4 regions of the Mesorhizobium sp. L-2-11 genome follow, and region 4 is predicted to be linked to each of the others. Evidence: riboswitches for the same ligand, from Rfam matches in the RefSeq annotation. Region 4 holds a riboswitch; each other region holds the start of a gene.
What was found. A riboswitch is a leader RNA that binds a small molecule or an ion and turns the genes downstream of it on or off. The one in region 4 is predicted to bind cobalamin.
Positions count from the first base shown of each region.

Region 1: it holds a riboswitch for cobalamin, as region 4 does, so the genes downstream of both, JG739_RS14925 (DUF1636 family protein) here and metE (5-methyltetrahydropteroyltriglutamate--homocysteine S-methyltransferase) in region 4, are expected to answer to the same signal.
Region 2: it holds a riboswitch for cobalamin, as region 4 does, so the genes downstream of both, JG739_RS21825 (ABC transporter ATP-binding protein) here and metE (5-methyltetrahydropteroyltriglutamate--homocysteine S-methyltransferase) in region 4, are expected to answer to the same signal.
Region 3: it holds a riboswitch for cobalamin, as region 4 does, so the genes downstream of both, JG739_RS01535 (aromatic ring-hydroxylating oxygenase subunit alpha) here and metE (5-methyltetrahydropteroyltriglutamate--homocysteine S-methyltransferase) in region 4, are expected to answer to the same signal.

Region 1 covers NZ_AP023257.1:3,109,987-3,117,869, reverse strand. Annotated here, with positions in the region: gene JG739_RS14950 (four helix bundle protein) at 1-62, opposite strand, end outside; gene JG739_RS14945 (NADH-quinone oxidoreductase subunit C) at 84-683, opposite strand; gene JG739_RS14940 (NuoB/complex I 20 kDa subunit family protein) at 689-1,270, opposite strand; gene JG739_RS14935 (NADH-quinone oxidoreductase subunit A) at 1,261-1,626, opposite strand; gene JG739_RS14930 (winged helix-turn-helix domain-containing protein) at 1,962-3,173, shown strand; cobalamin riboswitch at 3,446-3,649, shown strand; gene JG739_RS14925 (DUF1636 family protein) at 3,688-4,122, shown strand; gene cobW (cobalamin biosynthesis protein CobW) at 4,119-5,156, shown strand; gene JG739_RS14915 (cobaltochelatase subunit CobN) at 5,175-7,883, shown strand, end outside.
Region 2 covers NZ_AP023257.1:4,549,137-4,557,019, reverse strand. Annotated here, with positions in the region: gene JG739_RS21840 (efflux RND transporter permease subunit) at 1-1,226, opposite strand, end outside; gene JG739_RS21835 (FAD-dependent monooxygenase) at 1,342-2,916, opposite strand; gene JG739_RS21830 (efflux RND transporter periplasmic adaptor subunit) at 2,913-4,046, opposite strand; cobalamin riboswitch at 4,427-4,630, shown strand; gene JG739_RS21825 (ABC transporter ATP-binding protein) at 4,717-5,529, shown strand; gene JG739_RS21820 (ABC transporter substrate-binding protein) at 5,526-6,473, shown strand; gene JG739_RS21815 (FecCD family ABC transporter permease) at 6,503-7,519, shown strand; gene JG739_RS21810 (CAP domain-containing protein) at 7,717-7,883, opposite strand, start outside.
Region 3 covers NZ_AP023257.1:333,528-341,410, forward strand. Annotated here, with positions in the region: gene bglA (beta-galactosidase BglA) at 1-1,402, shown strand, start outside; gene JG739_RS01520 (ABC transporter ATP-binding protein) at 1,428-2,540, shown strand; gene JG739_RS01525 (DUF680 domain-containing protein) at 2,632-2,868, opposite strand; gene JG739_RS01530 (DUF680 domain-containing protein) at 2,996-3,220, opposite strand; cobalamin riboswitch at 3,728-3,930, shown strand; gene JG739_RS01535 (aromatic ring-hydroxylating oxygenase subunit alpha) at 4,044-5,291, shown strand; gene JG739_RS01540 (hybrid-cluster NAD(P)-dependent oxidoreductase) at 5,315-6,430, shown strand; gene JG739_RS01545 (FAD-binding oxidoreductase) at 6,444-7,190, opposite strand; gene JG739_RS01550 (molybdopterin-dependent oxidoreductase) at 7,187-7,795, opposite strand.
Region 4 covers NZ_AP023257.1:6,211,337-6,219,219, reverse strand. Annotated here, with positions in the region: gene metE (5-methyltetrahydropteroyltriglutamate--homocysteine S-methyltransferase) at 400-2,730, opposite strand; cobalamin riboswitch at 2,847-3,046, opposite strand; partial or broken gene JG739_RS29570 (cytochrome P450) at 3,321-3,575, opposite strand; gene JG739_RS29565 (cytochrome P450 family protein) at 3,581-4,813, opposite strand; gene JG739_RS29560 (OmpW/AlkL family protein) at 4,904-5,563, opposite strand; gene JG739_RS29555 (AraC family transcriptional regulator) at 6,306-7,181, shown strand; gene JG739_RS29550 (threonine aldolase family protein) at 7,252-7,883, shown strand, end outside.

The DNA of each region.
Region 1 (7,883 bases), 3.1 Mb from region 4:
ATCGCCTCTTTCCAGACGATGAGATCGCGATAGTCTCGTATAGCTTCCGGCGTCTCGTCCATTCACCATTCACTATTCACCATTCACTGTTTCGCCTTCTCATCCCCCGGAAGCACGTAATCCGTCCCCTCCCAAGGGCTGAGAAAATCGAAATTGCGGAATTCCTGCTTCAGCTCGACCGGCTCGTAGATGACCCGCTTGGCCTCGTCGTCGTAGCGCACTTCGACGAAACCGGTCAGCGGGAAATCCTTGCGCAGCGGATGACCTTCGAAGCCGTAGTCGGTCAGGATCCGCCTGAGATCGGGATGGCCAGAGAACAGCACGCCATAAAGATCGTAGGTCTCGCGTTCGAACCAGTCGGCGCCGGGATAAACGCCGGTGATCGACGGCACCACCGTCTCCTCGTCCGCCTGCACCTTGATGCGGATACGAATATTCTGCTTCGGCGACAGCAGGTGATAGACGACGTCGAAGCGCTTGGCCCGCGATGGATAATCGGCGCCGCAGACGTCGATGATCGAGATGAACTGGCATTTTGGATCGTCGCGCAGGAAGCTCACCACCTCGATCAGATCGTGCGGCTCGACCGAGATGGTGAGTTCGCCATAGGCAAACACCGCATCGCCGATCCGGCCGCTCAGCTTCTCGCCGAGATAGGTCGAGAGTTCATTCAGGCTCATCATCCCGCTCACCGTTCGATCGTGCCGGTGCGGCGGATCTTCTTTTGCAGCAGAAGGATGCCGTAGAGCAGCGCTTCCGCACTGGGCGGACAGCCGGGCACATAGATGTCGACCGGCACGACGCGATCGCAGCCGCGCACCACCGAATAGGAATAGTGGTAGTAGCCGCCGCCATTGGCGCAGGAGCCCATCGAGATGACGTAGCGCGGCTCCGGCATCTGGTCGTAGACCTTGCGCAGCGCCGGCGCCATCTTGTTGGTCAGCGTGCCGGCGACGATCATGATGTCGGACTGGCGCGGCGACGCGCGCGGCGCAACGCCGAACCGCTCCGAGTCATAGCGCGGCATCGAGGTGTGGATCATCTCGACCGCGCAGCAGGCAAGACCGAAAGTCATGAACATCAGCGAGCCGCTGCGCGCCCAGGTGATCAGCGCCTCGGTCGAGGTGACGAGAAAGCCCTTGTCGGCAAGCTCGTTGTTGATCTCGAGGAAGAACGGATCATTCGCCCCCACCGGCTTTCCGGTGCTTGGGTCGAGAATGCCTTTTGGCTTCGGCGCGACGAGCGTGCCGGAATTGTCACTCAATCCCATTCCAGCGCTCCTTTCTTCCATTCATAAGCAAAGCCGATGGTCAGCACCGCCAGAAACACCATCATCGACCAGAACCCAAGCATGCCGATCTGGCCGAAAGACACCGCCCACGGAAACAGGAAGGCCACCTCCAGATCGAAGATGATGAACAGGATCGACACCAGGTAGAAGCGGATGTCGAACTTCATGCGGGCATCGTCAAACGAGTTGAAGCCGCATTCATAGGCGGAAAGCTTTTCCGGATCGGGATTGCGGTAGGCCACCAGAAAGGGTGCGGCTAGCAGCGCCAGGCCGACGACCAGCGCCACGCCGATAAACAGGACGATGGGCAGGTACGAACTCAACAATGCGTTCATGCTGCGGCTTTCCGTTGGCGGCCAATCCACTCTGATTACAGCACCGGACCCACTTGCGGAAGCGTGACAGTTTAACCACTGAACCGTTTTAGGGGGCTCTATGCTGCAACGCGGCGAGGGTTAGCGCAGGGCTTTCGGCGAAGCAAGTCAAACCTTGTTCAAAACTCGGGGTGCTCGACGGCATATCCGGATAAACTGGTCCGATCCGCTCCTGTTTGATTTCCTTCACTTTTTACTCCACTTTACTCTCCTGACATGGATGCCGCCAAAACCCTGCTAGCATGGCGGAATCATCGCTCCCACCTTTGGTCGAACGCCGACAGAGTGCCGTCTGCATGAAGGAAAAAATCTCGCTCGCCATGGCCCGGCGCATCGCGCTTGCCGCACAGGGGTTTGCCGATCCTCGCCCCGGCAGAACGCCTGATCGCCGCCATTTGGCGCGTGTGCTTGCCCGGACCGGCCTGCTGCAGATCGATTCCGTCAGCGCGGTGGTGCGCGCCCATTATATGCCGCTCTATTCGCGGCTTGGCCCCTACCCGCTCGCCCTGCTCGACAACGCCGCGGTGACGCGCAAGCGCAAAGTCTTCGAATATTGGGCGCACGAAGCCTCCTTTCTGCCGGTCGAAACCTATCCGCTGATGCGCTGGCGCATGGAACGGGCCGAGCGCGGTGAGGAAATGTACAATGGGCTGGCCAAGTGGGGCCGCGAGCGCGCCGCCTATATCGAAGACATTTATCGCGAGGTCGTCGAACGCGGCCCGATCGCCGCTTCGGCCCTGAGAGACCAGAAAGGAGGCCAAAAAGGCTCCGGCGGCTGGTGGGGCTGGAGCGACGCCAAGCACGCTTTCGAATGGCTGTTCTGGGCCGGCCGCATCACCACGGCGTCGCGTCGCGGCTTCGAGCGGCTTTATGATCTGCCGCAGCGCGTGCTGCCGCCGGCGATACTCAGCCTGCCGGTGCCCTCGCCCGAGGATGCGCACCGCGAATTGCTGCGCATTTCCGCCCGCGCCCATGGCGTCGCGACAGCAGGCGACCTGCGCGACTATTTCCGGCTCTCCCCCGCCGACATCAAGGGCCGCATCGAGGAACTGGTCGAGGCCGGCGACCTTTTGCCGGTTCGCGTCGAAGGCTGGAGCAAGCCAGCCTATCTCCACAAGGACGCCCGTTTTCCGCGCAAAATCAAGGCGCGTGCGCTGCTCGCTCCGTTCGATCCCGTCGTCTTCGAGCGGGCGCGCACGGAAAGACTGTTCGACTTCCGCTATCGCATCGAGATCTACACCCCCGCCGAAAAGCGCCAGTACGGCTATTATGTGCTGCCGTTCCTGCTCGGCGAAGGGATCGTGGCGCGCATCGACCTTAGGGCTGACCGCCCGGCCGGCGTGCTGCGCGTCCATGCCGCCTATGCCGAGCCCGGCGCCCCGCCGCAAACCGCCGCCGAACTTTTCGAGGAATTGCAGCTGATGCAGGGTTGGCTCGGCCTCGAACGCATCGAGGTGACACCTGCGGGGGACCTGGGTTCGGCGCTGGCGGATGTCGCGGTTTCGTAAGGGTTTGCCGATGTCGGCGCTGCCCCTCACCTGCCTGCCGGCATCCTCTCCCCGTATAGTGACGAGGAGAGGGACGCTGTCATCGATGGTTTCGCCAATCACCAGCGTTGCAGGAAGGGGCGCCGCTGTTGCGGCCAGCTTTTTCTCCCCGTCACTATACGGGGAGAAATGCCCGGCAGGGCAATGAGGGGCAGCGCCGACATCGAAAATTGCCCTGAAGCGTTTCCCTCGCCAGCGTCGTAGACGTGCGTTGACACGACTGCCCGCACAAGCCTAAATCCGGTTCAGACGGTCTCCTCTCGGCAAAGGGAGGAGCCAAGAGGGAATGCGGTGCGAAATCCCGATTTCAAATCCGCGGCTGTCCCCGCAACTGTAAGCGACGAGCCTAGGCCGAAAACCACTGGGAAAATCCCGGGAAGGCGGCACCAAGGCGATGACCCGCGAGCCAGGAGACCTGCCGTCTAGGACAAAAGAATCCGATCGCCTGGCGGGTTTTCCGGGCAAGGAGCCTGATTTGGAACGCGACAGCAGTTTTCCGGCTGAGACAGCGGGCGTATTGTCCGGCGATGGTGATGCTCTATCGGACGTCACCGTGATCGTCTGCGCCTCCTGCCGTGACGAGACCGGCTCCGACAGCCATCCCCGCGCCGGCGAATTGTTGGCCGAAGACACGCGCCGCGCCGCCTCGGGCGAAAACATCCGTATCCGCAGCGTCGAATGCCTCGGCAACTGCAAGCGCCGCCTCAGCGCCGCTATCCTGCGAGACGGTTGCTGGAGCTATGTCTTTGGCGACCTGACCGCGACCAGCGGCGCCGATCTGGTCGTCGGTGCAAGGCTCTTCGCCACCTCGACCGACGGCCTCATTCCATGGCGCGGCCGCCCCGATTGCCTGAAGCGCGGCCTCGTTGCCCGCATCCCTCCCCTCGACCTTTTGAAGGACCAGATATGATCGCTTCCATCTCGCGCGTGCCCTGCACCGTCGTCACCGGCTTCCTCGGCGCCGGCAAGACGACGCTGATCCGCCATCTGCTCGAAAACGCCGGTGGCAAACGGCTGGCCATCATCGTCAACGAGTTCGGCGACATCGGCATCGACGGCGAGATCCTGAAAGGCTGCGGCATCGACACTTGTCCGGAGGAAAACATCGTCGAACTGGCCAATGGCTGCATCTGCTGCACCGTCGCCGACGATTTCGTCCCGGCGCTCGACCAGATCCTGTCGCTGACGCCGAGGGTCGACCATATCCTGATCGAAACCTCCGGCCTGGCTCTGCCCAAGCCACTGGTCCAGGCCTTCCAATGGCCGACGGTGAAGAGCCGGGTGACGGTCGACGGCGTCATTGCCGTGGTCGACGGACCGGCGCTGGCCGAAGGCCGCGTTGCCAACGACATGGACGCCCTGCAGGCGCAGCGCGCGCAGGACGAAACGCTCGACCACGACGATCCGGTCGAGGAGGTGTTCGAGGACCAGCTCGCCTGCGCCGACCTGATCATAGTGTCGAAGCGCGACCTGATGGACGCCGCCGGCACGGCCCGCGCCAATGCCATCATCGGCGAACATGTTGCCCGCGCGGTAAAGATCGTGCCGGCCTCGCAGGGCAAGGTCGATCCCTCCGTGTTGCTTGGCCTTGGCCTTGCCGTCGAGAACGATATCGAGAACCGCAAGACCCATCACGACGACGAGCTCGACCACGAGCACGACGATTTCGACTCGTTCGTCATCGACATTCCGTCGATCGTCAATCCCGATGAGCTGGCTTTGCGCGTCGCCACGGCGGCGGCGGAAGAAAACGTGCTGCGCGTCAAGGGTTTCGTCGAAGTCGGCGGCAAACCGATGCGGCTGTTGCTGCAGGCCGTCGGCCCGCGCGTCAACCACTATTACGACCGCGCCTGGACCGCTGAAGACGATCGCCGTTCGCGCCTCGTCGTCATCGGCCTGAAAGGGCTGAACCGCCCGGCGATCGAGCGTATCCTCGCCGGCTGAGCACAGGCACGAGCCGCGATGCACATCCTCACCACCACATCCGCCTCGCTCGACGATCTCGCCGAGCCTGTCGACCTCAGGCAGACGCCTGCGGATGTCGTGGCGCTGTCCTTCACTGACAGCGACTTGGCCGGACTGGCGGCAGCGTGGCAGGCAGACGCGGACCGTCTGCCGTCGATGCGGCTGGCGGCGTTGCGCGACCTGCGCCACCCGATGTCCGTCGACCTGTGGATCGACAGTGTCGCCCGGCACGCCAGGGTTGTTCTGGTTCGCATCCTCGGCGGTTACGACTGGTGGCGCTACGGCTGCGACCAGCTCGCCTCGACCGCCCGCGCGCACGGCATAAAACTGGCGCTGCTGCCCGGCGAGAGTCACGACGAGGATTTGCGACTGATCGAAGGCTCGACGCTGCCGCGCCAGGAGCTCGACGCCCTGCTCGGCTATTTCCGCGAGGGCGGCCCGGAGAATATGACGGCGCTGGTGTGGAGGCTGGCGCGGCTGGCGGGCCGGGATGCGGCGGACGTTGAGCCGGTCAGCGTGCCGAAGGCGGGTTATTATCAACCGGGACGCGGTGTCGTGGAAAAGCCGGACCTTTCGAATATCGGCGCTCCGTCACACCCCCCTCTGTCCTACCGGACATCTCCCCCGCAAGGGGGGAGATCTGCCGTCACCAACGCCGGCGCATCTCCTATTTCGTCGGAGCTATCTTCAGTATCTGCGATTGGCGAAAACATCGATGGCAGCACAATCTCCCCCCTTGCGGGGGAGATGTCCGGCAGGACAGAGGGGGGTGGGACGGAGCTCGACGCCGACAATACCTGCGTAGGCGCGCCTGTCGTGCCCATTCTGTTCTATCGCTCGATGCTGCTCGCCGCCGATGTCGCGCCGATCGACACGCTGTTTGAAGCGCTGAGCGCGCGGGGCATCATCCCCGTCCCCATTTTCGTCTCCAGCCTCAAGGACCCGGCCTCCCTGGCCTTTGTCGAGACCGCGCTTGCCGCGCTGAGGCCGGCCGCCATCATCACCGCGACGGCGTTCGCCTCGGGTGCTGAGCCCGGCGTCGAAACCCTGTTCGACCGTGCCGGCGTTCCTGTCCTCCAGGTCATCGTCGCGACGACACGCCGCGATATCTGGCAAGACAATCAGCGCGGCCTGGCGCCTGCCGACCTCGCCATGCATGTCGTGCTCCCCGAACTCGACGGCCGCATCCTTGCCGGCGCCATTTCCTTCAAGGGAGAGAGCGAGGTCGATCCCGCATTGGCTTTCCGCGCCTTCGCCAACCGACCGGAGCCGGACCGCGTCGCGCAGGTGGCGAACCGTGTCGAGGCGTTCGTGCGCCTGCAGCGCACGCCGCGCGAAAAACGCAAGCTCGCCATCCTGATCCCAAACTATCCAAGCGCCCCCGGCCGCACCGGCTACGCCGTCGGCCTCGACGTCCCGTCCAGCGTGCTGGCGATGCTGCATGACCTGAGCGAACAGGGCTATGCCGTTGAAGGGATTCCGCAAACGCCGCGTGAATTGCTGGAGATGCTGGAGTGTGGTGGCGAAGGGTTGAGGTTGGAGGACTATCTGACCTTCTCAAAGGAATTGCCGCCGGCTGCTATCGCTGCCGTTGAGATGGCATGGGGCAAGGCGGAAGATGAAACAGGTTCGCGCGAGGCACCCCCCTCTGTCCTGCCGGACATCTCCCCCTCAAGGGGGGAGATTGCGCCCTCATCTCCGCTTTCGCCAATCTCCAAAGCCGCAGAACGCGAGCCGTCGGCGGAGCTGCCAATCTCCCCCCTTGAGGGGGAGATGTCCGGCAGGACAGAGGGGGGTGTTCAAGCGCCTACCCTGGCAAATTTCCCCTTCCGCGCCGCCACCTTCGGCAACATCACCGTAGCTCTCGCCCCCGACCGCGGCCGCTCCACGAACCGCCGCGCCGACTATCACGACCCGACCTTGCCGCCGCGCCATGCGCTGATCGCCTTTGGCTTGTGGCTGCGCAAGACGGTCGGCGTCGATGCCCTCGTCCATGTCGGCGCCCACGGCACGCTGGAATGGCTGCCCGGCAAGACCGTGGCGCTGAGCGAAAGCTGCTTTCCCGAGATCGTCACCGGGCCCCTGCCCGTCATCTATCCCTTCATTGTCTCCAACCCGGGAGAGGCCGCGCAGGCCAAGCGGCGCATTGCCGCCGTCACCCTCGGCCATTTGCCGCCGCCGCTGACCGCTGCCGGGCTCGACGAGAACCAGCAGCAGCTTGAACGGCTGGTCGACGAATATGCCCAAGCCGACGGGCTCGACCGCCGCCGCCGCGACCGCCTGGCCAGGCTGATCGTCGAAACCGCTGAAAAGACCGGTCTCGCCTCCGAGGCTGGCGTCGCCGGAACCGACGCGCCCGACGAAGCGCTGCGCCGCATCGACGCCTGGCTCTGCGACCTCAAGGATTTTGCCGTCAAGGAGGGGCTGCATATCTATGGCCGCTCAGCCGAGGGCGAAACCGATCCGCTGCGCGAGCAAAGTGCGGCGGCCGAGAAGTCAGCATTCTTCGCAGCCCTCGACGGCCGCCATGTCGCTGCCGGGCCGGCCGGCGCACCGGCGCGGGGCCGGCGCGATGTGCTGCCGACCGGCCGCAACCTGTTCACATCAGATCCGCGCACCATGCCGACGCCGACATCCTTCGATCTCGGCAGGGCGGCGTCCGACGAGGTCCTTCGCAGCTACATGCAATCGCATGGCGACTGGCCG
Region 2 (7,883 bases), 1.7 Mb from region 4:
ACCGCGATCATGGCGTCGTCGACCAGAAGGCCGAGAGCGATGATCAGCGCGCCGAGCGAGATGCGCTGCAGCGAGATGCCGAAATACTCCATCGTGACGAAGGTGATCGCCAGCACCAGTGGGATGGCGACGGCCACCACGATGCCTGGACGCCAGCCGAGCGCCAGGAAGCTGACGGCGAGCACGATGGCGATGGCTTCGCCAAGGCTCTTGGTGAACTCGCCGACGGATTCTTCGACCACATGCGACTGGTCGGCGACCAGGCCGAGCTCGACGCCGAGCGGCAGCTCGGCCGCCATCTCGTGCATTTTTTCCTTGACGTTCTCGCCGAGCGCAAGCGCGTCGCCGCCTGATGTCATCGAGATGGCGATGCCGAGAGCCGGCTTGCCGTTGAAGCGGAACATCGGCTGTGGCGGGTCGGAATAGGCGCGCCTGACCTCGGCAATATCACCCAGCCTGAAATAGTGGCCGTTGGCATAGAAGTTGATCGCCTTCAGGCTCTCCTCGGAGGTGAAGCTGCCGGAGACCCGGATGGCGATGCGTTCGGGGCCGGCATCGACCGTGCCGCTCGGGGTCAGCGCGTTCTGCGCCTGCAGCGCCTGCGACAGCGTGCCGACGTCGAGCCCGAGTGCGGCGACCTTCTGCGTCGAGAATTCGAGATAGATCTTCTCGTCCTGCTGGCCGATCAACTCGACCTTGGCGACGTCGGGCACCGTCAGCAGCCCGGCGCGCAGGCTGCTGGCCAGGTCCTTCAGCTCACGATGGCTGATGCCGTCGGAGGTGAGCGCGTAGATAAGCGAATAGGTGTCGCCGAACTCGTCATTGTAGAAGGGGCCTTGGACGCCTGAAGGCATCGTCGATTTGATATCGTCGAGCTTCTTGCGCACCTGGTACCAGAGCGGCTGCACCTGATCGGCCGTCACCGTGTCCTTCAGGTTGACGAAGACCACGGATTCGCCGGGCTTGGTGTAGCTCTTGACGTAGTCGAGGTTGGGAAGCTCCTCGAGCTTTTTCTCGATGCGGTCGGTGATCTGTTCGACCGTGTCGCTGGTCGTGGCGCCCGGCCATAAAGTCTTGACCACCATGGTCTTGATGGTGAAGGGCGGGTCCTCTTCGCGGCCGAGGCCCGTATAGGCGAACATGCCGGCGAGCGCGGCCGCGATCATCAGGTAGATGACGAAGCTCTTGTGGCGCAGCGCCCATTCGGAAAGGTTGAATCTGGTCATGATGCAACTCCTTGATGTCGCGCGCAGTCTGGCGCGCGGCCGGCCGACGCCGGCTACGTTGTGCTGTTGAAGGTCGGTCGGTGCTGCGCCCGCGGGTCGGCGGGCGCAGCAACTGTCAGGCCAGGCTGTGCATGGTGCCTGCAACCCGGTAGGGCGCGCGCTCGGCCAGCCTCGGCCGGAGCGAGAGCGCTGCTAGATAGCGCTGGAACGCTGCTGCCTCCTGCACCGGCGAGGCCAGCGCGACATGGCCGTCGGGCCGCACCAGATAGGCACCGTCGCGATGCAGGCCCGTAGCTTTGGCCATGTCGGACCAGGCGAAGCTGTGGATCGGGATGCCGGTCGGAGCCAGCATCGCCCGGAACTCGGCATTCGCCGCGCCATAGACATGCACCTGCCAGTCCAGCGAGCGCAGCGGCTCGAAATTGTTGCCGCTGGCGGTGAGGACATAGGGCAGGCGGTCGCCGCCGCTGATTTTCCCGGCCGTTCCTGAACTGATCGGCCCGGAACGGTACTGGATCGCGGCCTGCGAGATCAGGCCGAAGAAGGCGCGCGAGCCGAACGACGTGTGCAACAGGACGTTCAGGATCTTTGGCATCAGATAGCGGCGAAACAGGCCGACCAGGCGCGAGCGGCTGGTGATGAAGCGGAACGCCGTGTCGGTGCTCTCGATCAACTTCCGGGCAAAGGCGATGCGCTCCGGCTCGTAGCTGTCTAGCAGGCGTTGATCGGCACGGCCTTGAACCACGGCAGCGAGCTTCCAGCCCAGGTTGACCGCATCGCCCATGCCGGTGTTCATGCCCTGGCCGCCGGCCGGGCTGTGGATGTGGCCGGCATCGCCGCAGAGGAACACGCGGCCGACGCGGAAGCGTTCGGCAACGCGGTGGTGGACGCGGTAGGTCGAGAACCAGTTGACTTCGTTGACCTTGATGCCGGTGTCGCGCTCGACATCGGCGCGGATTGCCTCGAAGGTGATCGTCTCATCGGCTTCATGCGCCTTCGGCACGATGCCGATCAGACGCAGTGAACCGGATTGCCTGACCGGCATGGCGATCGCGAAACCGTAAGCGCTGACCGTGGTGTCCATGCCGTTGCGGGTGACCGCGCCGCTGCCCGTCACGTCGGCGACGTAGAAGGCCTGTTCGTAAGTACCACCCGGGAAGCCGATATTTAGCCCATGCCGCACGGTGCTGCGAGCGCCGTCGCAACCGACGAGATAGGCGGTACAGACTGTCTCGGTCACACCGCCACTGCGCAATGTGGCGACAACCGAACTGGTCCTGTCCTCGAAGGCGACCAGTTCGGTGTTGCGCTCGACCCGAACCCCGGCGCGCTCGAGATGCGTGATCAGGATGCGCTCGTGAATGTCTTGCGGCAGCGCGAATGCGAAGGAGTACGGGCTGATGCCGCGGCCGAAGTCGGAGAGCGGCAGCCTTGCGGCGATGCCGGCCGGCGTGCGCACGGTGAGTTGCTCCAGCCGCACGCCGGCGGCAAGCACGTCCTCGACGATGCCGATCTGGCGGTGGAACTCGAGCGTGCGGGCCTGGACGGCGAGCGCGCGCGATGTCTCGCCCGGACCTGCGGCCTTGTCGAAGATGCGGACCGGCACGCCGAGACGGGTGAGCCAGAGGGCAAGCGTCAGCCCGGTTGGTCCGGCGCCGGCAATCAGCACTTTCGTTTGTGACGGGCTCATCTGGCTTCTCCTGCAGCAATGCGAACCTTTTCGTGTTCGCGCAGCCGGTTGATGCCGGCGGTTACGACGACGTCGCCTTCGGCCAGGCCGCTGCTGACGACGACCCGCTCGGTCTCGTAACGGGCAATGACGACTGGCTTCAGCTCGACCGCCGACGAAGCGCTCACAATCCAGACGGCCGGCTTGCCGTCCTTGTCGAACAGCGCACTTCCCGGCAGCATCACGACAGGCGCGCTGGATTCGTTGACACGGCCCGCGACGCTGCTGCCAAAGCGCATTTCATCCGGGGCGTTGCGCAGCGAAACCTTCACCTGGAAGGTGCGGGTAGCGGCATCGGCCACCGGCGACACCTCGCGGATGACGCCGGATGTCGAGATCGCCGGGTTGCTGAGCAGCGAGACAATGATCTCCGGCGGATGCCCGGCCCTGCGGCCATTCGAGAAAGCTGCCTCGGCGATCGAGAAGACGGCGTCGCGGGCTTGCGGATCGGCGATGCGCACGACCATCTGCCCGACATTGACGAGCTGGCCTTCCTCAGCGCCAGTCGCCGTCACCACGCCGTCGAAATCCGCGTGCAGTTCGGTATAGGCGAGCTGATCCCTGGCCATCTCCAAGCCAATCTTTGCCGAGTCCAGCTTGGCTTGCGCCGAGCGGAGGTTCTTCAACGTCGCATCATAGCTGGCGCGCGTCGTGAAGCCTTTGGCAAGCAGTGCTCCGAGGCGGACCTCTGCGGCACTCGCCTCGACCAGCACGGCCTGCGCCGCCGCGACATCGGCCTCGGCGCTACGCAAGCGGTTGCGATAATCCTGGTCCTCGATCCGGGCGAGCACTTCGCCTTTCCTGACCATCTGGCCTACTGCTGCCGTGCGCTGCACGAGCTTGCCGGAGAGCCGGAACCCGAGGTCGCTTTCGCGCTGTGGGCGGATTTCGCCGATGGCGATGCGACTGTCTGCCTGCGGTTCCGGCTTCACCGTCACGGCCTTGACCAGCTTCGCTTCCGGCACATCCGGCTTTGCAGTCGCGGCCTCGCCCTTGGCGGCGTACCAGGTGACGGCAGCGGCGCAGCCGAGCGCCGCGATCGATACGCCGACGAGGCCATGTTTCAACCTGCTGTGGAATGCGGCAGTCATGTTGTCTCCTATCCATGTTGCGGCCGGCGCCGGAACGGGCGCGACAGCCGGCAATGATCCTTGACTGGAGACGGGCCGGGCGCCCTGGCGCGAAAACATGGGGTCAATTGGCCCGTTCACCAGCACGCTTTCATTCGGCTTTTTGGACGCTGAAATCCCGATCGGATTCTGAAAATTTTCCGATGTTTTGGCGACCGACCTCTTCCACGCTGGTCCATTGAAAGGTCGTTGAATTGGGCATCCGGGAAAAACCGGAGCACAGGTATGCCGGTGTTGACAGCAGAGAGTAGCGCTTGATATGTAATATCATTACATATGCGAACGACCGCGCATCATGGTGCGAGCCCAATCAAAACCATTGCGACGCGGTCGGCGGAAATCTACGGTGGAAAGGTGATGGTCCCCGAGTCGAAAGGCAAGGGGTGAAAAGGGAACACGGTGAGATCTTCGGATGGAGGCCGTGGCTGCCCCCGCAACTGTAAGCGGCGAGCAAAATCCGAAATGCCACTGGCCGGCAAGGCTGGGAAGGCTGGATGGCGCAAGGACCCGCGAGCCAGGAGACCTGCCATCAGCATGAGTTGACCGGACGGGGTGTGCCGGGAGGAGACGTGGACATCGGTTTGTCGGCCGGTTCGCTTCCTTCCGTCGCCATTGGAGAAAGTGACGGTAAGTGGACGCCTCCCAGCCTCTTCTTGAAGCGCGTGAACTGAACGCGACGGCGAATGGCCAGCGCCTGGTCAGTGCGGTCAGCCTTTCGGTGGCGGCGGGCGACCGCCTCGCCATCATCGGCCCAAACGGCGCCGGCAAGACGACGCTGCTGCGCATGCTGTGCGGTACGCTGCGGCCAAGCGCGGGAGATGTGAGGTTTGGCGGGCGCCGGCTGGAGACGTTCTCGGCCGCCGAGCGGGCTCTGCACATGGCTGTCGTCGGCCAGACCGATCAGCCTGATCCGCGGCTTGCCGTAATCGATTATGTCGGGCTTGGGCGGGTCCCGCATGCCGGCTTGCGACGCAGAAGCGAGCAACGCGACATCGTCGCCGAAGCGCTTCGCAGAACCGGCCTGCTGCCGCTGCTCGGCCGCACGATCGGCTCGCTGTCCGGTGGTGAGCGGCAACGCGCCCAACTGGCGCGCGCCATCGCCCAGGAGCCCAAAATCCTGTTCCTCGACGAACCGACCAATCATCTCGATCCGCGCGCCCGCAGCGAACTTCTTGAACTCGTATCGCAGTTTGGCATGACCGTCGTGGCGGTGCTGCATGATCTGTCGCTGGTCACGCCATTTGCCACCAGGGTCGCGGTGATGAACGCTGCCCGCCTGCAGGCGTTCGCCGGTCCGCGCGAGGCGCTGACCAAGCAGTTGATCCGCGAGATTTTCGGCGTCGACGTGCTTCGGCTGCGCCATCCGACCGAAGACCGCGAACTCACGGTGTTCGACGTTCCAAACCGTGCCTTCCCTGATTTAACCAAGGAGCAGCATTCGTGAAACGCCTGGCACTGTCTTTTACCTCCCTCCTGCTTGCCCAGACCGCCTTCGCTTTCCCGGTAACGGTCGACAGCTGCGGCACGCCGCTGACGTTCGACGCCGCGCCGAAGCGCGCCGTCATCCAGGATATGAACATGGCCGAGATGGCCTTCGCGCTGGGGCTGCAACCGTCGATCGTCGGCCTGACCGGCATCACCGGATGGTACAAGGTCGGTCCGGAATTCAAGGCCGAGCAGGGCGCGATCCCGGAACTTGCGCCAAAGTATCCGACGCTCGAAAATCTCGTCGCTGTCGAGCCCGATTTCTTTTTCGCCGGCTGGTACTACGGCATGAAGCCGGGCGGCGAGGTGACGCCCGATACGCTGGCCCCGCACGGCATCAAGACGCTGGTGCTGACGGAAAGCTGCGTCCATCTCGACACCAACCGCCCCGCCGCTTCGATGGACCTGCTGTATGGCGACATCGAAAAGCTGGGCAAGATTTTCGGCAAGGAAGCCGAGGCGAAAAAACTTGTTTCGGGCTGGAAAACGCAGCTCGCCGAAATCATGGCGAAGATTGGCGACCGCGAGGGAACGCGGGTGTTTCTCTACGATTCCGGCGAAGACAAACCGTTCACATCCGGCAAGTTCGCGATCCCCAACGCCATGATCGCCGCTGCCGGCGGCGACAACATCATGGCCGACATGCAGACGAGCTGGGGCAATACGGATTGGGAAACGGTCGCTTCCCGCAATCCGCAGTTCCTGATCCTGCTCGATTATCAGGACGGCGGCGGCTACAGGAAACTGCTCGAACTCCTCAAGGTCCATCCGGCGATGAAGGAGACCGATGCGGTCAGGAACGAGCGCTTCGTCGCGCTCCGCTATGCCGAGCTGACGCCTGGACCAGCCAACATCGAGGCGATCGCCAAGATCGCCAGGGCGATGCACCCGGAAGCCTTTTGAGCTTGCGCCACAGGGCATTCGAATTGGCCATGGCAGCAGGGGCAGCAGCGATCGCCGCTCTTGCTTTGCTGTCGATCGCCTATGGATCGACGGTCATAGCGTTGAGCGACGTGATTGCTGCGCTCGGACATGCGGCCGGACTGGACGGAAACCTCGTGCCCGGCCCGGTCGGCAATATCCCGGTTGCCAAGATCCCGGTTGCCAAGATCGTCGTGGATCTCAGGCTGCCACGCACGATCATGGCGATCTGTGTCGGCGCCGGGCTGGGCGTCATCGGCACGCTGTTGCAGACGGTAACGCGCAACGACCTCGCCGATCCGTTCCTGTTCGGCCTGTCCTCGGGCGCCGCGGCGGGTGCTGTTTCCGTCATCACCATTTTTGGTGATCATTTCGGCATCTGGACGTTGCCGGTTGCCGCCTTCACCGGCGGCATATTGGCGGCCGGCATCGTGCTGTTGCTGGTTTCGCGGGTGAGGGGGCAAGGACCCGAACGGCTGATACTGGCCGGGCTTGCCGTCTCTTTCATGTTCATCGCCCTGACCAACTATCTCGTCTTCGCCGGAGACCAGCGCGCCGCTCACTCGGTATTGTTCTGGACGATGGGCGGGCTCGGCCTGGCGCGATGGGACAATGTCGGGCTGGCTGCTCTTGGCGCGGGCACCATTCTTGCCTATGCGCTGTGGAACCATCGCAAGCTCGACGCTTTCCTGGCCGGCGAGAATGCTGCCGAAAGCCTCGGCGTGCCGGTTGTGCGGATGCGCAGGACGGCGTTTCTCGTCGCTGCCTTCTCAACGGCGATCCTGGTCTCGGTCGCAGGTGTCATAGGTTTCGTCGGGCTGATGATCCCGCATCTGTCCAGGTCCCTGGCCGGCCCGTTACATCTGCGCCTGATTGCAAGCTGCGCCCTGTTCGGAGCGGTGCTGCTGCTTGCCAGTGACCTTCTGGCGCGCACGCTGCTGCCGCCGCAGGAACTGCCGATCGGCATCATCACCAGTTCGGTCGGCGCTTTCTTCGTGGTCACCATGCTCATTCGCAATCGCCTTTGAGTTGCGGCCTCGGAGCAGATCAGCTGAGGGCGCGGCCAGTATCGGCATCGCAAGCTATCCAAGGATGGGGCCATTGCCGAGGGCGTCGAGACGGACGATCAGGTGGCCTTCCTGCGCAAGAACAACTATGGGTCGATCATGATCTCGTCAGCCGACGCGGCATTGTCGACGGCGCGGATTGGCCTTTGCCCGAATTGCTATCTGCCCAGGACAAGGCTCCAATAGCGCCGCGAGCTGTCGCGGCCGTCCCGCACATAGGCCAGGCCGAAGCGGGTGAAGCGCGGGTCGAGCATGTTGCGGCGGTGGCCGGCCGAATGCATCCAGATGTCGAACAGCTTCTGCTGATCGAAACGACCCTCGGCGA
Region 3 (7,883 bases), 770 kb from region 4:
GTTCGGGACGCTTGCCGATTTCGACGCCCTGACCGCCGAGGCGCACAGGCTCGGGCTCAAGGTGATGATCGACGAGGTGCTGTCGCATACCGCCGATGTCCATCCGTGGTTCAGGGAAAGCCGCTCGAGCCGCACCAATCCCAAGTCGGACTGGTATGTCTGGGCCGACGCCAAGCCCGACGGCACGCCGCCCAACAACTGGCTGTCGATCTTCGGCGGCTCGGCCTGGCAGTGGGACACCAGCCGCCAGCAATATTACCTGCATAATTTCCTGGCCGAGCAGCCCGATCTCAACTTCCATAGCCGCGCGGTCCAGGACGCGCTGCTCGATGTCACCCGCTTCTGGCTGGAGCGCGGCGTCGACGGTTTCCGCCTCGACACCATCAATTTCTACTTCCACAGCCAGGGCCTCGAGGACAATCCGCCGCTGCCGCCCGAACAGCGCAACGACCAGACCGCTCCTTCCGTCAACCCCTACAACTACCAGGACCATCTCTACGACAAGAGCCGCCCCGAGAACCTCGGCTTCCTCGAACGCTTCCGCGCTCTGCTCGACGAATATCCGGCGACGGCGGCGGTCGGCGAAGTCGGCGATTCGCAGCGCGGACTGGAGGTGGTGGCGGCCTATACCGCCGGCAGCAAGCGCGTCCACATGTGCTATTCATTCGACTTCCTGGCGCCCGAAAAGATCAGCGCGGCAAAGGTGCGTTCGGTGCTGGAAGCCTTTGGCGAGGTCGCCAGCGACGGCTGGTCGTGCTGGGCCTTCTGCAACCACGACGTGATGCGCACTGCCTCGCGCTGGGCAGCCGGCGAGGCCGACCAGACCGCTTATCTCAAGGTGATCTCGGCGCTGCTGATGTCGCTGCGCGGCTCGGTCTGCATCTATCAGGGCGAGGAGCTCGGTCTTGGCGAAGCGGAATTGCAATTCGAGGACCTGCAGGACCCCTACGGCATCCGGTTCTGGCCGGAATTCAAGGGCCGCGACGGCTGCCGCACGCCGATGGTCTGGAATGGCGCCGACAGCAATGGCGGCTTCTCCACGGCAAAGCCCTGGCTTCCCGTGCCCGCCAAGCACCTTTCGCAGGCGGTCGATGTGCAGCAGGGCGACGACAGCTCGCTGCTCGAACACTACCGGCGCTTTCTCGCTTTCCGCCGTCTGCATCCGGCGCTGGCCAAGGGCGACATCGAGTTCATCGAAAGCCAGGGCGATACGGTCGCCTTCACGCGCCGCGAGGGCAATGAGCAGATCGTCTGCGCCTTCAATCTCGGCAGCCGACCGGCCAAAGTCAATCTCGGCGGACGCTCGCTGCAGCCCTTGCCGGGGCACGGGTTTTCGGGACAGACTGACGCCGGCTCTATCCGCCTCGGCGGCTACGGCGCCTGGTTCGGTCGTATCGATTGAATTGGCAATTCACTGGAGGGAACCCATGGCCGATGTCACGCTAAGGCAAGTGAAGAAATCATACGGCAATCTCAACATTCTCCACGGCATCGACCTCGACATAAAGTCGGGCGAGTTCATCGTCTTCGTCGGCCCTTCTGGCTGTGGCAAGTCGACCTTGCTGCGGTCGATCGCCGGGCTTGAGGAAATCACCTCCGGCGAGCTCAAGATCGATGGCGAGGTGGTCAACGACGTGCCGCCGTCGAAGCGCGGCATCGCCATGGTGTTCCAGTCCTATGCGCTCTATCCTCACATGACCGTCTACGACAACATGGCTTTCTCGATGAAAATCGGCAAGGAGAGCAAGGCCGAGATCGACAAGCGGGTGCGCCAGGCGGCGGAAATCCTGCAGCTGACCAAATATCTCGACCGCCTGCCCAAGGCGATGTCGGGCGGCCAGCGCCAGCGCGTCGCCATCGGCCGCGCAATCGTACGCAACCCGAAAGTTTTCCTGTTCGACGAGCCGCTGTCGAATCTCGACGCGGCCCTGCGCGTCGCCACCCGCATCGAGATCGCCAAGCTCAAGGAATCGATGCCTGCTACGACGATGATCTACGTCACCCACGACCAGGTCGAGGCGATGACGCTGGCCGACCGCATCGTGGTGCTCAAGGAGGGCCATATCGAGCAGGTCGGCACGCCGATGGAGCTCTACAAGAGACCCGGCAATCTGTTCGTCGCCCAATTCATCGGCTCGCCGGCCATGAACATCCTGCCGGCGACGATCGACAAATCAGGCGACCCGACCATCGTCAGCCATGTCGGCGGCCGCAAGGCGACGGTGCCGATCGCCACGCCAGCCTCGGCGACGGGCGCTTCGGTGAGCTTCGGCGTGCGGCCGGAGGATCTGATGATCGCCACCGGCGCAGATTATCTTTTCGAGGGAACGGTGGACTATGTCGAGCAGCTCGGCGAGGTCCAGCTCGTCTATGTCGACATCGGCCGCGCCGACCTGCCGCTGGTGACCAAGCTGCCAGGCAATGTCGAGGTCAAGCGGGGTGCCGCGCTGCGGTTGAATGCCGATGCCGGCGACCTGCATATTTTCGACGCCGACGGACATTCATTCACGCTCCACAAAGCGGAAGCAAAGGCAGCCTGAGAGCGGCGGCCGAACTGATGAAAGTTTTTTTGGCGAGCCCTCAAACAAGAGCAGCGGGCAAGCCCGCCGCTCTTGTTCGTTCCGGTCGCTGTCAGCGGCCGAACAGGTTCCGGTCGCCGCCCTGCGGGGCGGACTTCTGTACGTCGCCCGACGAGTTGAGCAGCTTGTAGACCGGCGAGCCGGTATTGCGCACCGAAGACGTCTGCGTGTTGTCGACGTTGACGGTCGCCTGCTTGTTGATGTCGGTTCCGCCAACGTTGTCGTTGCGGGCATAGGCGCTGCCGGCAGCAATCAAAAAAGCGGCGGCGACAAGAACGATCTTCTTCATTTCAAAACTCCTGGATTTTCTTGATTCCACCAGCGCGGCGGGCAAATGCCGCCGCAGCTGTTTGTTTGACCATGCTCTTTGTTCGAAAACCGCGTTCCATTTTCGGGATCATTGCCTGGACGAACTGTTAGTTGTTGCCGAACAGGTTACGGTCGCTGCCGTGAACGGGCTTCTCGTCAGCCGGAACCGGGTTCTGCGCCGAAGCCGAATTCCGAGTCGAAGCCGTATACGAGTCGCTGTCGACCGCAGCGGCCGGCTGGTTGAGGCCGTCTGACCCATAATGGTCGCTGCCGGCAAAGGCGCTGCCGGTGATGGCCAGAGCGGCGACGGCAGCGAGAGCGATCTTTTTCATTTTTTGGTACTCCAGTATCTTAGTTTTCCGTCCGTCTAGCGGCGTGTCTTGGGAGGACGCGCGTTGTTCGGACAGCCCCAACGTGGGAAGGCCATTCGGCGGATTCCAATCACGAAGTTGTTCCGTGTGGACCAAGAATCTACACCTTGAAATTGTACCAGAGACATCCCCGAATTGATTTTATATCTTATTTTCAATCGCTTATGCCAAATTAGCCGTTCATGATTTGACGGATTGGCGGACCTGCGTTCACGGCGTGCTGCACGCATTGTCAACAGAAACGAACCGTTCGGTTCGATTTTAGAAGCGGCTAACAGTCACTTTTATAAACTGTTAACCTTCCTGGTTTCCGCCGCGGCTCGGATTGGATGTCACGGCAGCCGACAATGGCTGCCGACAAAAGTGAGGTTTCAGCCCTGCAGGTATAAACCTGTAGGTTTCGCCGGCGGTGTCGCGCCGCATGGATACGATGTCGCTTTCATGCCGACAGTCAGCCGGCCGGCATGATTAGATCGCGCCATCTCAGGTGCCGCTTGGTGACGACGAAGCGGAGAATTGGGAAGCCGGTCAGAACCCGGCGCTGCCCCCGCAACGGTGGTGGAGTTCAAGTCGCAACGGGAGACCACTGGGCCACAAGCCTGGGAAGGTGTCGCGATGGGTCCGCAAGGACACTCCAGAGCCCGGAAACCAGCCCGAGATTTTTAGACTCGACTGATCGCGGTGGGCGGTCAAGAGGTGGATGATGCATGTCCGGCCCTGTCGCCGGCGTGCAAGCGGTCCTCCCTCCATCACCACCAGTTCAGTCCTTACACGAGGACAGGACATGGACGCGCGCAACGACATGCTGAGGCTCTTGCACGGCCGCAGGCAAGGCTATTCGCTTGAGCAGCCCTTCTACACCGATCCAGATTTCTTCAAGCTCGACATGGAGCTGATCTGGTATCGCGACTGGCTGTTCATCGGCCACGATTGCGAGTTGCCGAAACCTGGCAGCTACATCACCGCCCAGATCGGCGACTATCCGCTCGTGCTGGTCCGCGACCAGCAAGGCAAGGTCAATGCCTTCCACAATTCCTGCCGGCATCGCGGCAGCCGTGTCTGCAATGCCGACAAGGGCACTGCGGCGAAGCTCGTCTGCCCGTATCACCAGTGGACCTACGAGCTGGACGGCCGTCTCTTGTTTGCTCGCCAGATGGCAGACGGCTTCGACAAGAGCCAGTTCAGTCTGAAGCCGGTGGCTTGCGAAAGCGTCGGCGGCTATATCTTCATCTGCCTGGCCAACGAGCCGGCGGACTTCGCGCCAATGCGCGCCATGATCGAGCCTTACCTCCTGCCCCACCGGCTGCGCGAGGCAAAAATCGCCTTCGAATCGACCATCGTCGAGAAGGGCAACTGGAAGCTCGTCTGGGAGAACAACCGCGAGTGCTACCATTGCGCCGGCAACCATCCGGAACTCTGCAAGACATTCCCGGAAGCGCCGACCGTGACCGGGGTGCAGGGTGCCGACAGCGATCCGGAAATGCTCGCGCACTGGGCGAAATGCGAGGCGGCAGGCCTGCCGAGCAAGTTCCGCATCGATCCGGCCGGGCAGTATCGCGCCACCCGCGCACCGCTGCTGCGCGACGCCGTCAGCTATACGATGACGGGAAGACGCGCGGTGAAGAAGCACCTTTCCGACAGCGTTTCGACCGACCGTATCGGCTCGCTGCTGCTCTATCACTATCCGACGACCTGGAACCATGTCCTCGGCGATCATGCCGTCACCTTCCGCGTGCTGCCGATCAGCGCCACGGAAACGGCCGTCACCACCAAATGGCTCGTCCACAAGGACGCGGTCGAGGGCGTCGATTACGACCTCGCCGAGCTTACCCATGTCTGGACCGAGACCAACGACCAGGACCGTCGCATCGTCGAGGAAAACGCCTTCGGCATACTGTCGCCGGCCTACGAGCCCGGCCCCTATTCGGAACTGCATGAGGGCGGCGTCATCCAGTTCGTCGAATGGTACGCCTCCTTCATCGGGCCGCGCCTTGCCGAGGACGGCCGTCCGGCGTTGCGCAGCGTCGCCTGAGCGGGATCAACGGGATGAATGCGATGACGGACCTTGGGCTCTACCGACATCTCGACGACATGGCGCCCTGGAACGACAGGCTCCAGGTGCTGGAAGTCATCGGCGTCAGCGACGAGGCGCCTGAGGTGAAGACCTTCACCTTCCGCTCTGACAACCAGACATGGTTCCGTTACAGACCGGGGCAGTTCGTGACGCTGGAACTGCCGACCACCGATGGCCCGTTGATGCGGACCTATACGCTGTCGTCCTCACCGTCGCGGCCGTTCTCGATCGCGGTGACGGTGAAAGCGCAGGCCGGCAGCTTCGGCACACGCTGGATGTTCGACAATCTGAAGCCCGGCGTTCACGTGAAGGCCTATGGGCCGGCGGGCGACTTTTCGCTGCACAGCCATCCCGCCGCCAAGTATCTGTTCATTTCGGCCGGTTCCGGCGTGACGCCGATGATGTCGATGCTGCGCTGGCTAAACGACTGCGCGCCATGGACCGATGTCGGCTTCGTCAACTGTGCACGAAAGCCCGAGGAGATCATCTTCCGCAAGGAGCTCGAGCTGCTCGGCAGCCGCATGCCTGGCCTGACGCTCGGTTTCATGATCGAGGAGCGGTCCAGCCGTGAGGGCTGGTTCGGCCATATGGGCCGGATCGACGCGATACGGCTGCCGCTGCTGGCACCCGATTTTCGCGAGCGCGAAATTTTCTGCTGCGGCCCCGACCCGTTCATGCGCGCCGTGCGGCAGATGCTGGAGGGGGCCGGCTTCGACATGGCCAACTATCATCAGGAAAGCTTTGCGGCCCCAAGGGTGGAGGAAATACCGGCCCCGTTCGGTTCGCCGGCAGAAGGTGGGCCGGCAGGGGGCGGGATCGAGGTACCTGTCGAGGCCGCAACGCCGATCCGCTTTTCGCTTTCGGATGTCGATGCCGACTGCGTTGCCGGCCAGACCGTGCTGCAGACGGCGCGCGCTTCGGGCGTACGAATTCCTGCAGCCTGCGAGTTCGGCCTGTGCGGAACCTGCAAGGTGAAAAAGATCTCGGGCACAGTCGAGATGAGCCACAATGGCGGCATCCTCGATCACGAGATCGACGACGGTTTTATTCTCGCCTGCTGTTCAAGGCCGCTGTCGGCGCTCGAAATTGAGGTCTGACAGGTGGGGGCGCTTAAACCCCGTAACGTTCGGTGCGGATGAGGCCTGCCGGAACGCCGGCATCGATCAGCGCCTGGGCGGCGGCCGACACGAAGGCATTCGAGCCGCAGACAAAGGCGAACCTTGGCGGCGCGGGCAGCCGCAACATCGATTGCTCCATCATCGCGGCATCGACCCGCCGCGAATAGTCCGCCGGGCGCCGGGCCGGCTCGCGGGTCAGCGCCAACACCAGATCGAAGCCGTCCCGGCGATTGTGGAGGTCGATCAGCTCGTCGCGAAAGATCACCTCGTCCCAGACCCGCGCGGAAAACACCAGTGCCGCGGGCACCGCCGATCTGCGCGCGGCACGATGGCGGATCATCGCCATCAGCGGCACCACGCCGGACCCGCCGCCGACCAGCAGAAGCGGGCCGCCGTCGCTGTCGGACCAGACGAAGTGGCCGCCAAGCGGTCCGCGCAACTCGACCTCGTCGCCAACCGCCGCGATATCGTGAAAGAACGGTGAGACCTCGCCGTCATCGAGCCTTTCGATTGCCAGTTCGATCGTCTCGCCGGCTTCCGGCGCCGAGGCGATTGAGTAGGAGCGGCGCGCCTGATAGCCGTCCGGCGCCGTCAGCCTGACATCGACATGCTGCCCGGCACGATAGGCGAAGGGCCGCGACGGCTGGAGGAAAAAGCTGGTGACGCGCGGCGTGCGCTTTTCGATGCGGGCGATGGTCACCGTCTGCCAGGGCGACTGCGCCGCCGGCCCGTCGCTCATGGATCGCCCGTATAGCGCTGCTCGCGCCACGGGTCGCCATAGATGTGATAGCCGCGCAGTTCCCAGAAGCCCGGCTCGTCGCGCTCGGTGAACTGCAGCCCATTCAGCCATTTGGCCGACTTCCAAAAATAGAGATGCGGAACCAGCAGCCGCGCCGGGCCGCCATGGTCCGGCGTGATCGGCTTGCCCTCGTAAAGCAGCGCCACCATCGCCTTGCCGGCAGTGAGATCCTGCGTCGGCACGTTGGTGGTATAGCCGTCGAAGGACAGCGCAAGTGTGAAGGCCGTCGGTGGCTCGATGCCGGCATCCGCCAGAATATCGTCGACCAGCACACCTTGCCACGCCGTGTCGAACTTGGTCCACGCGGTGACACAATGGATGTCGCGCGTCATCTTGGTCAAAGGCAGCGCGTTGAACTCTGTCCAGTTCCACGTCTTGATCGGCCGCGGTCCGTGCTTGAGCGTGAACGACCAGTCCTCGGTGCGCACACGCGGCGTCGGCCCGGCCGACAGCACCGGAAACCCTTGCTCGAGATACTGCCCCGGCGGGATACGCGCATCCGTGTCGGTGGGGGGCTTTCGCCCGGAGAAGCCGCGGGTGACCATCGGGACAATCCGTTTTGAGCAAAGGTCCAATCGACCGTTGTCAGTTTTCTCGAAGACGCCCGCGCGGGCAACCAGAATCTTGGCAACC
Region 4 (7,883 bases):
TGGCCCTGCATCCGATCTCCCGCAACACGCTCCGCGGACCGGCGCCGCGTGATCGCTGATGCTTCTCCCGATGGTCGGGACCGGGGGGTTCGGCGACCAAGGTCGGGGAGACGATAGTGACACTGGATGATCCCAATACGGAATAATCCGAAACTGGCTGGCGGTGAGCCGTCTCGTTTCTGGCCGGCTCATTTGAGGCCAAGCCTCCTTCGATCGCCAGCCAACGGCGGCGTCTGGAAAGCTGACTTCGACGCGCCGTAACAAGGGCCGCGGCCAGGCCAAGCTTGCCGAGGCGCTTCGTCACCGGCAGCGCGATTGCCTTGGGCGCGCCGGATAGACTCCCCCAAGGATGCCCGGTGTGTGGCGTTGCCGCTCACCGCCGGCGAGTGTCACCGAGCCCTACGCCGTCTGCGCTTTTTCCCGAATTGCGCGTGCCGCAGCCACCATGTTCATCAGGGCAGGGCGGACCTCCTCCCATCTGCGTGTTTTGAGACCGCAGTCGGGATTCACCCACAATTGGCCATCCAGCAATCGATCGCGAGCAAGCATGATGAGGTTGGAAATCTCGCCCACTTCCGGGACCCGCGGCGAGTGAATGTCATAGACGCCGGGACCGATCTCGTTCGGATACTTGAAGGTTCGCAGCGTATCGAGCAGTTCCATCTGCGAGCGCGAGGTTTCAATGGAGATCACATCGGCATCCATTGCAGCAATCGCGTCCACGATGTCGCCGAACTCGGAGTAGCACATATGGGTGTGAATCTGGGTCGCATCGCCAACCGCCGTTGAAGCCAGCCGGAAGCATTCGACGGCCCAGTCGAGATAGGTTTCCCAGTCGGCCTCACGAAGCGGCAAGCCCTCGCGCAGTGCGGCTTCGTCGATCTGGATCATCTTGGCGCCGGCCTTTTCGAGGTCGCTCACTTCATCGCGAATGGCGAGCGCGACTTGGCGGCAGACGGCTGAGCGCGGAAGGTCGTCTCGGACGAAGGACCAGTTGAGGATCGTCACCGGGCCGGTAAGCATGCCCTTCACCGGCTTTGGCGTCAGCGACTGGGCGTATCGCCACCAGTGTAGTGTCATCGGATTTTGTCGCGACACATCGCCAATGATGATCGGGGGTCGCACAAAGCGCGAGCCATAGCTCTGCACCCACCCATGCTGCGTGAAGGCAAAGCCGCGGAGCTGCTCGGCGAAATACTGCACCATATCGTTGCGCTCGAATTCGCCGTGGACCAGCACGTCGAGTCCGATCTCTTCTTGCCAGCGAACGGCGGCTTCTATCTCTTTTTTCAGGAAGGCCTCATAGTCGACGTAACTCAGCTCGCCCTTGGCATGGGCTGCCCGCGCCTTGCGAACCTCGGCTGTTTGCGGGAAGGAGCCGATCGTCGTGGTGGGGAAGGATGGCAAGCCAAACGTGTCGCCCTGAAGCTTGGAGCGCACGTCGAATGCGCTCTTCCGGCGCGTCATGCCGACCTTGATGCTGGCGACCCGTCCTTCGACGAGCGGATCATGCACCTTAGCGGATGTCGCGCGAACGGCGGCAGCCTCAGCCGACGCCTCTAGTTCGGCGGCGACCGCGTCCCGGCCTTCAGCCAGGGCACGGGCGAGCACGACCAGCTCGTCGGTTTTTTGCGCCGCGAAGGCGAGCCACGATTTCACGTCCGCATCGAGTGCCGTCTCCATGTCCAGGTCGATCGGCACATGCAGCATCGAGCAGGACGGGGCGATCTCCACGCGGTCCAACGGCCAGCCGGCGACGATCGGCTTGATGCGGTCAAGTATGGCAGGCAGGTTCGCGCGCCAGACGTTGCGGCCGTCGATCAGTCCGAGCGACAGGACAAGTTCCTTTTGCGCGAGCCGGCCGACGGTCTCCAACTGCTCTGGAGCGCGCACGAGATCGACGTGCAGTCCCGCCACGGGCAGAGAAGTTGCGGTCTCGAGATTGTCTCCCAGCGATCCGAAATAGGTAGCGACCATGATCTTCAACTCCGGTGCTGCTTTTGACAGCCGGCAGTAGGCGAATTGGAGCGCATCCCGTTCATTGGGAACCAGATCGACCACGAGCGCCGGCTCATCGATCTGCACCCAATCGGCTCCCGCGAGCTTCAGCCTCCGCAGGAGCTCCTCGTAGACGGGCAGCAGCCGTGGCAGGAGCGCGATAGGGTTGAAACCTTCCTCAGGTGACTTCGCCAACTTGAGAAAGGTAACCGGTCCAAGCAGGACCGGGCGCGTGTGGATGCCGAGCGCCTTGGCCTCGAGGAAATGATCGACCGGTTTCGCCGACGAGAGGGCAAAGCTCTGATCGTCGGTAAGTTCCGGCACAATGTAGTGATAGTTGGTGTCGAACCATTTGGTCATTTCCATCGCGGCAAGGCCATGCCCGTTGGCCGCATGCTCGTCACCGGCATGTCCGCAATCAGCGGCCTGATCTTGGTTGCCGCGCGCCATGGCGAAATAGGTATCGAGTGGGACCTCGCCGTCAGTCCAGGTGTATCGTGCCGGCACGGCGCCGACCATGGCGACGGTGTCGAGCACATGGTCATAAAGCGAGAAATCGTTGGACGGGATTTTCGACACGCCGCGATCGTGCTGCTCCCTCCAGCTGGCGGCGCGTAGCGCCTTCGCCGTCGCGAGCAGGTCGGCAGCGGGAGATTTTCCGGACCAGTAGCTTTCAAGCGCGAATTTGAGTTCCCGCCGTCGACCGATACGCGGCACGCCGAGCGTTGCCACTGGAATTTGTTGAGAGACAGTCATGCCATACCCCGATGGTTGGGGCGTGGGGACAAGGAACGCGCGAGCAGGCGGCACGAAGCCAGGCTACCGCGGCCACCGAGACACCCCGCCCGTGGACGTTGTTCGTCGTGGCAGGTCTCCTGGCTCGCGGGTCAAAGCCTCTGCCCGTCTTCCCGAGGCCGTTCGCCTCAGTGACACCAATGGGCTTGGCTCGCCGCTAACAGTTGCGGGGGCAGCGCCGGCATCGCACCGGCTTCCCTCTTAGCTCCGCTACAGCAGTGCCGCGCGGAGAACCACGACATGCGCACAATCACAGCAGCTTCGCTCCTTGTCAATACATATAACGAGATGTTTATGTGATGATGCGAATAATGCCCTTGCGCTGATCGGTCTCTTTCGCCCAAAGCCGCTTACGATGCCGCCTCTTATCAGTGCAGGCTCGGAGAGATCCTTGTCCCCATCGGCGACGCCGGATGAGATCGAGGTCGCCGGGCTCAAAGGGCGTAAAGTCGGGCCAGGTCGTCACGGTCAGCCGGGAATCCCGGTACTTGTTCCCGCTCGGCTTCGCTCAGCGTGCTTGCGCACTCGCCCATCAGCACGCTGATAACCATGTCCGGAAGCGGAAAGGAGAGGTGGCGCCTCAGGTCGGCGGACTGGGGCTGGGCCGCCAGCGTCTCGAACAACTGCGCGGCGATCGCCTCGACCTGCTGCGCGAGCAGCTTCACCCTGCGATTGCTGAAGGCCGGCGCCACGATCGTGCGTAACCGGGCATGCTCGCCCCCCTCGTGCGAGACAAGCCACCCCGGCGAACCGAGAATCACCGAATCCGGGGTGAATGCCGCACTCTCTAAGCGACGGAAGGGCGGAAGCTGACCGGCAGGCGCTGCGGGCAGCGAATGACGTAAGACGGCATGTAGACGACGTCCTCCGCAGCGATGGTCAGCGCCAGATCCTCCAGCCGCCCGAATAGCGCGGGGAAGGCGCAGCGCAATTCCAGGCGCGCCAGCGCAGCGCCCAGGCAGGAATGCGGCCCCTCGCCGAATGACAAATGCGGGTTGTGCCGCCGGGTGACATCGAACCTGTTGGCGCCGGGACCGAAGGCCTTTTCGTCCCGGTTCGCCGCATGGAACGCCATCAGGACGGCATCGCCGCGGCGGACCAGGCATCCGTCGATCTCCACGTCCTGGGTGGCATAGCGGAACGGCAGATTGGCCGCTGAGCTGCCCCAGCGCAGGATCTCCTCGATCGCCTGTGACCACGGAACTTGGCCGCTGCGCACCAAGTGCAGTTGCTGCGGATGCGTCAGCAATGCCAGCACGCCATTGCCGATGACGCCGGCGGTGGTCACGAAGCCCGCAGAGAGCACCATGAACAGCATGTCGATGAGCTCGGTGTCGGAAACGAGCTCGCCTTTGTCACGCGCGACGATCAGGGCCGAAGCCAGATCATCGCCGAGCTGGCCCCGCTTGAGCGCGATCAGGCGACGGAAGAACTCCGGGATGCGCTGCCGCGTCTGTCGCACCTCTTCGGCTGTGGCGGAGGTGTTGGCCAGGCTGTAGGTGAGCGCGACGATCTCTTCGCGCTGTTCGTCCGGCAAACCGAACAGTTCGGCGATCACGTTGGTGGGCAGCGGAGCGGCGAACTCGCTCATCAGATCGGCACTGCCGCCGCGCTGCGCCATCTCGGCCAGGAGTCGATCGACGCATTGTTCGACCCGTGGCGCCAGCAAGGCGATACGACTGGGCGCGAAGCTGCTGGACAGCAGGCCGCGCAAGCGCCGGTGATCGGCGCCGTGCGCCGTGGTCATGTTGTCCACTTTGCATATCCCGATCAGCGAATGATCCTCGGGAATCTCGCCGTCCTGCAGCGCCCCCCACTGTCGCCAGTCCTTGTTGAAACGCTGGTCGGAAAGCATCTGCCTGAGCGTCTGGTGACGGGCTGCCGCCCAGGTCACCACATCGCCCGGCAGCGACACTCGCGCCATCCCCCCCTGCCGCAGAATCGCAGAAGAAAGACGATCAAGTTGCGTGGGAGCGGCCGGCACACCGATCACGTCGCAATGATCGCTTTCTACGCGCATGCCAACAACTCCTTTAAGAACCATCGCGGGTCCACTTCTCGGCACGGAAGATCCGCGCGCGGACTTCGAAAAGTGCCCCGTGCTTCGTCCTCAGAAGCGGTAGGTGAGACCTGCGCCTATCAACCAGGGATCGAGCTTGGCCTTGCCCGTGAGCTTGGCGCCGGCGACAGTGACGTCGAAGTCGGGCTTGAGGAAAAGCTTCTTCACGTCGAAGTTGACGCCCCAGTGCCGGTCCACCATGTAGTCGAATCCGACCTGCAGCGCGGCGCCGAATGTGTTCTTGACCTTGAGATCATCGGCGCTGCCGACTTGCTGATGATAGAAGATCGTATAGTTCACGCCGGCGCCGATATAGGGCTCGAAGGCGCCGAAATCGGTAAAATGATACTGCAATGTGAGCGTGGGCGGCAGCAGCCAAACCTTGCCGACCTCGCCCAGCCCGCCGATCGCACCTTGGCCATCGATGTTGGCATAGGTGGTGCCGAGTATGAGTTCGGCGGCGATGTTGTCCGTGAAGAAATATGAGATATCGAGTTCCGGCGTCACGGTGTTCGAATACGAAAGACCGGAGCCGGGCACCGCATTGACATAGCCCGAATCCTCGGTGATCACCCCCAACGCACGCAGGCGGATCTGCCAGGGGCTTGGCGCTTCCGCGACGCAGGCTTCTGCCTGCGGGACGCTCGCGGCTTGATGAACATCTGCCGCGCCGGCCTGTCCCGCAACGATGAGGACGACAGCCGCTGTCATTGCCCGCGCCACGCCAATTCGCGCTCTCGCCATACTTTTCTCTCCTTGATCTTCAGAAGCGACGCACTGCGCCTTGATTGAATCCTGCTCGCATCAATCGAGATTGACGGAGCGCTCATGCGGGATAGCCCCCGCATGTGTCGTGCCAAATGAGAAAATCGTTGCAGAACAATGCGGTCACTCCGATAGCGCTGTGTCTGATGTCCGACTTCGTCGAAGATCCGACAATGAGTGCAGCCGTAGCCGCCCCTGGTAGCCGTTCGTCAACATCGGCCGGCAGTTCGTTGGCACGCTCGTCCTCGGCTTCGAGTTTTGGCGTATTCTGCGTTCAGCGCCTTGATCGGCGCCTGCTGCTTCGCCGTCAGGCCGGGGAACGTTCCAGCCAGTTGGCGCAGTCCGTGGGCATGTCCGTAAGGCGTCTCGACCGCGACCGATATGGGCGGGAAATCCTTTGGCAGCATGCGCGCCCGGTCTTGGCCGCGCCCGGCAGGAACGGTTTATCCGCGACCATTCCTCATGCGTCAGATCGGAGGGGATAGCGCTTGGTCTTCTTCTTGATATCGGCCACACGGCCACGCGTCGCTCGGGTCCACATCCCAAGCTTGAAACACGATTAATCCCGCCAATCCGCTGCCCGCCCTGCAGCAGGCCCCTCTTCGGGCGGCAATTAATCCTGCTTCGGTTTGAAATTCGCGACGTGTGCACGATATCGTTGTGACGACCGACCTGGATTGATCATCAAGTGGCCGATACCGCCGTAGAATGCGACGAAAAGGCGCGCGGCCGTTCTGAACCTCCGGGCCGACCGCCGCGCAATCGTGCGGTGATGAAGCACTCCGATGTCCTTGGCGGGCTCGATTACCTGGCGGCGGACTATCACCGGCAGGATTTCTCCAAGCATGTCCACAACGAGTATCTGATCGGGCTGATCGAGCGAGGCGTCCATGATGTTTGGTGCCGAGGTGAGGTTTGGCACGCCGGTAGCGGCACCGTCGCGACCTTCGCGCCCGGGGAACCGCATTTCGGGGGTGCTGGTGACGATCTTGGCTGGAGCCAGAAGATCTTTTACATGCCCGAAGTCCTTATCCGGCAAGTCCTTGAGGACAGCGGCCAAAACGAACCCGGAACGATCGACTTCAAAAGCCCGTTCCAGGAGAATGCCCCAGTTGCACACGGCCTCAGCGCGTTTTGGCGCCTGCTTGAACATGGGCATAGCTCGGCACTGGAGATCGAGGAGTATCTGATCCGTTTCCTGCCCCACGTCTTCGCAGAGGCCGGCGGGTCGCGCGTTGCTGAGCGAAAATTGGTACCGCCGAGGTTCCGCGACGTGCGTGACTTCATCCATGCCCACTTTGACGAAGTTCTGCAGCTCGCCGCCCTGGCCGCCCTGGCCGGATGCTCCAAGGCGACGTTGATCGATGGCTTCAAGGCGCATTTCGGGTTGCCCCCCACCCGCTACCTCATCCAGGTCCGCATCGACGAGGCGCGACGGCTGCTGAGGCGAGGCCAGCACGTCGCCGAGGTCGCCGTCGCGGTAGGGTTCGCGGACCAGAGCCACCTGACCCGGCACTTCAAGGCGGTGCTGGGGGTGACGCCGGCGCGTTACCTCTCGGTTTGAATATCGTTCAATAAAGCGCGCGGCGAACCGTCTAGCTTGGACGCTCAATGGATGAAAGAGCGTCAAGACGATGAGCGACAGCAAGCAGACCCGCCCCCGCGGCTTCACCAGCGACAACATCGCCGGCGTCTCCCCCGAGGTGATCGCAGCCATCACCGCGTGCGCGTCGGGTCAGGCGCTTCCCTACGGCAACGATGAGCTGACGCATACCGTCGAGCGCCAGCTCGCCGAGGTGTTCGAGCATGCGGTCGACGTGTTCCTCGTTTCGACGGGGTCGGCGGCAAACGCGCTGGCGCTCGCGGCGATTACGCAGCCATGGGGCAGCATCCTCTCGCACGCCGACGCACACATCAACCGGGACGAGTGCGGCGCGCCGGAGTTCTACACCGCCGGTGCGAAGTTGGTGCAGCTTCCAGGCGAGGCTGGCAAAATCGACATCGACGCCTTGGCGGCCAATGCAACGCGCATGGTGGGCGATATCCACTCGGTCCAGCCCTCCAGCGTCAGCATCACGCAGGCGACCGAGATGGGATCGGTCTACGCGCTCGACGAGATCAAGGCGATCGGACATATCTGCCGGTCAGCGAACCTGGCGCTCCACATGGACGGTGCTCGCTTCGCCAACGCCCTCGTCACTCTGCGCTGCTCGCCAGCCGAGATGACGTGGAAGGCCGGCGTCGACCTTGTGTCATTTGGCGCCAC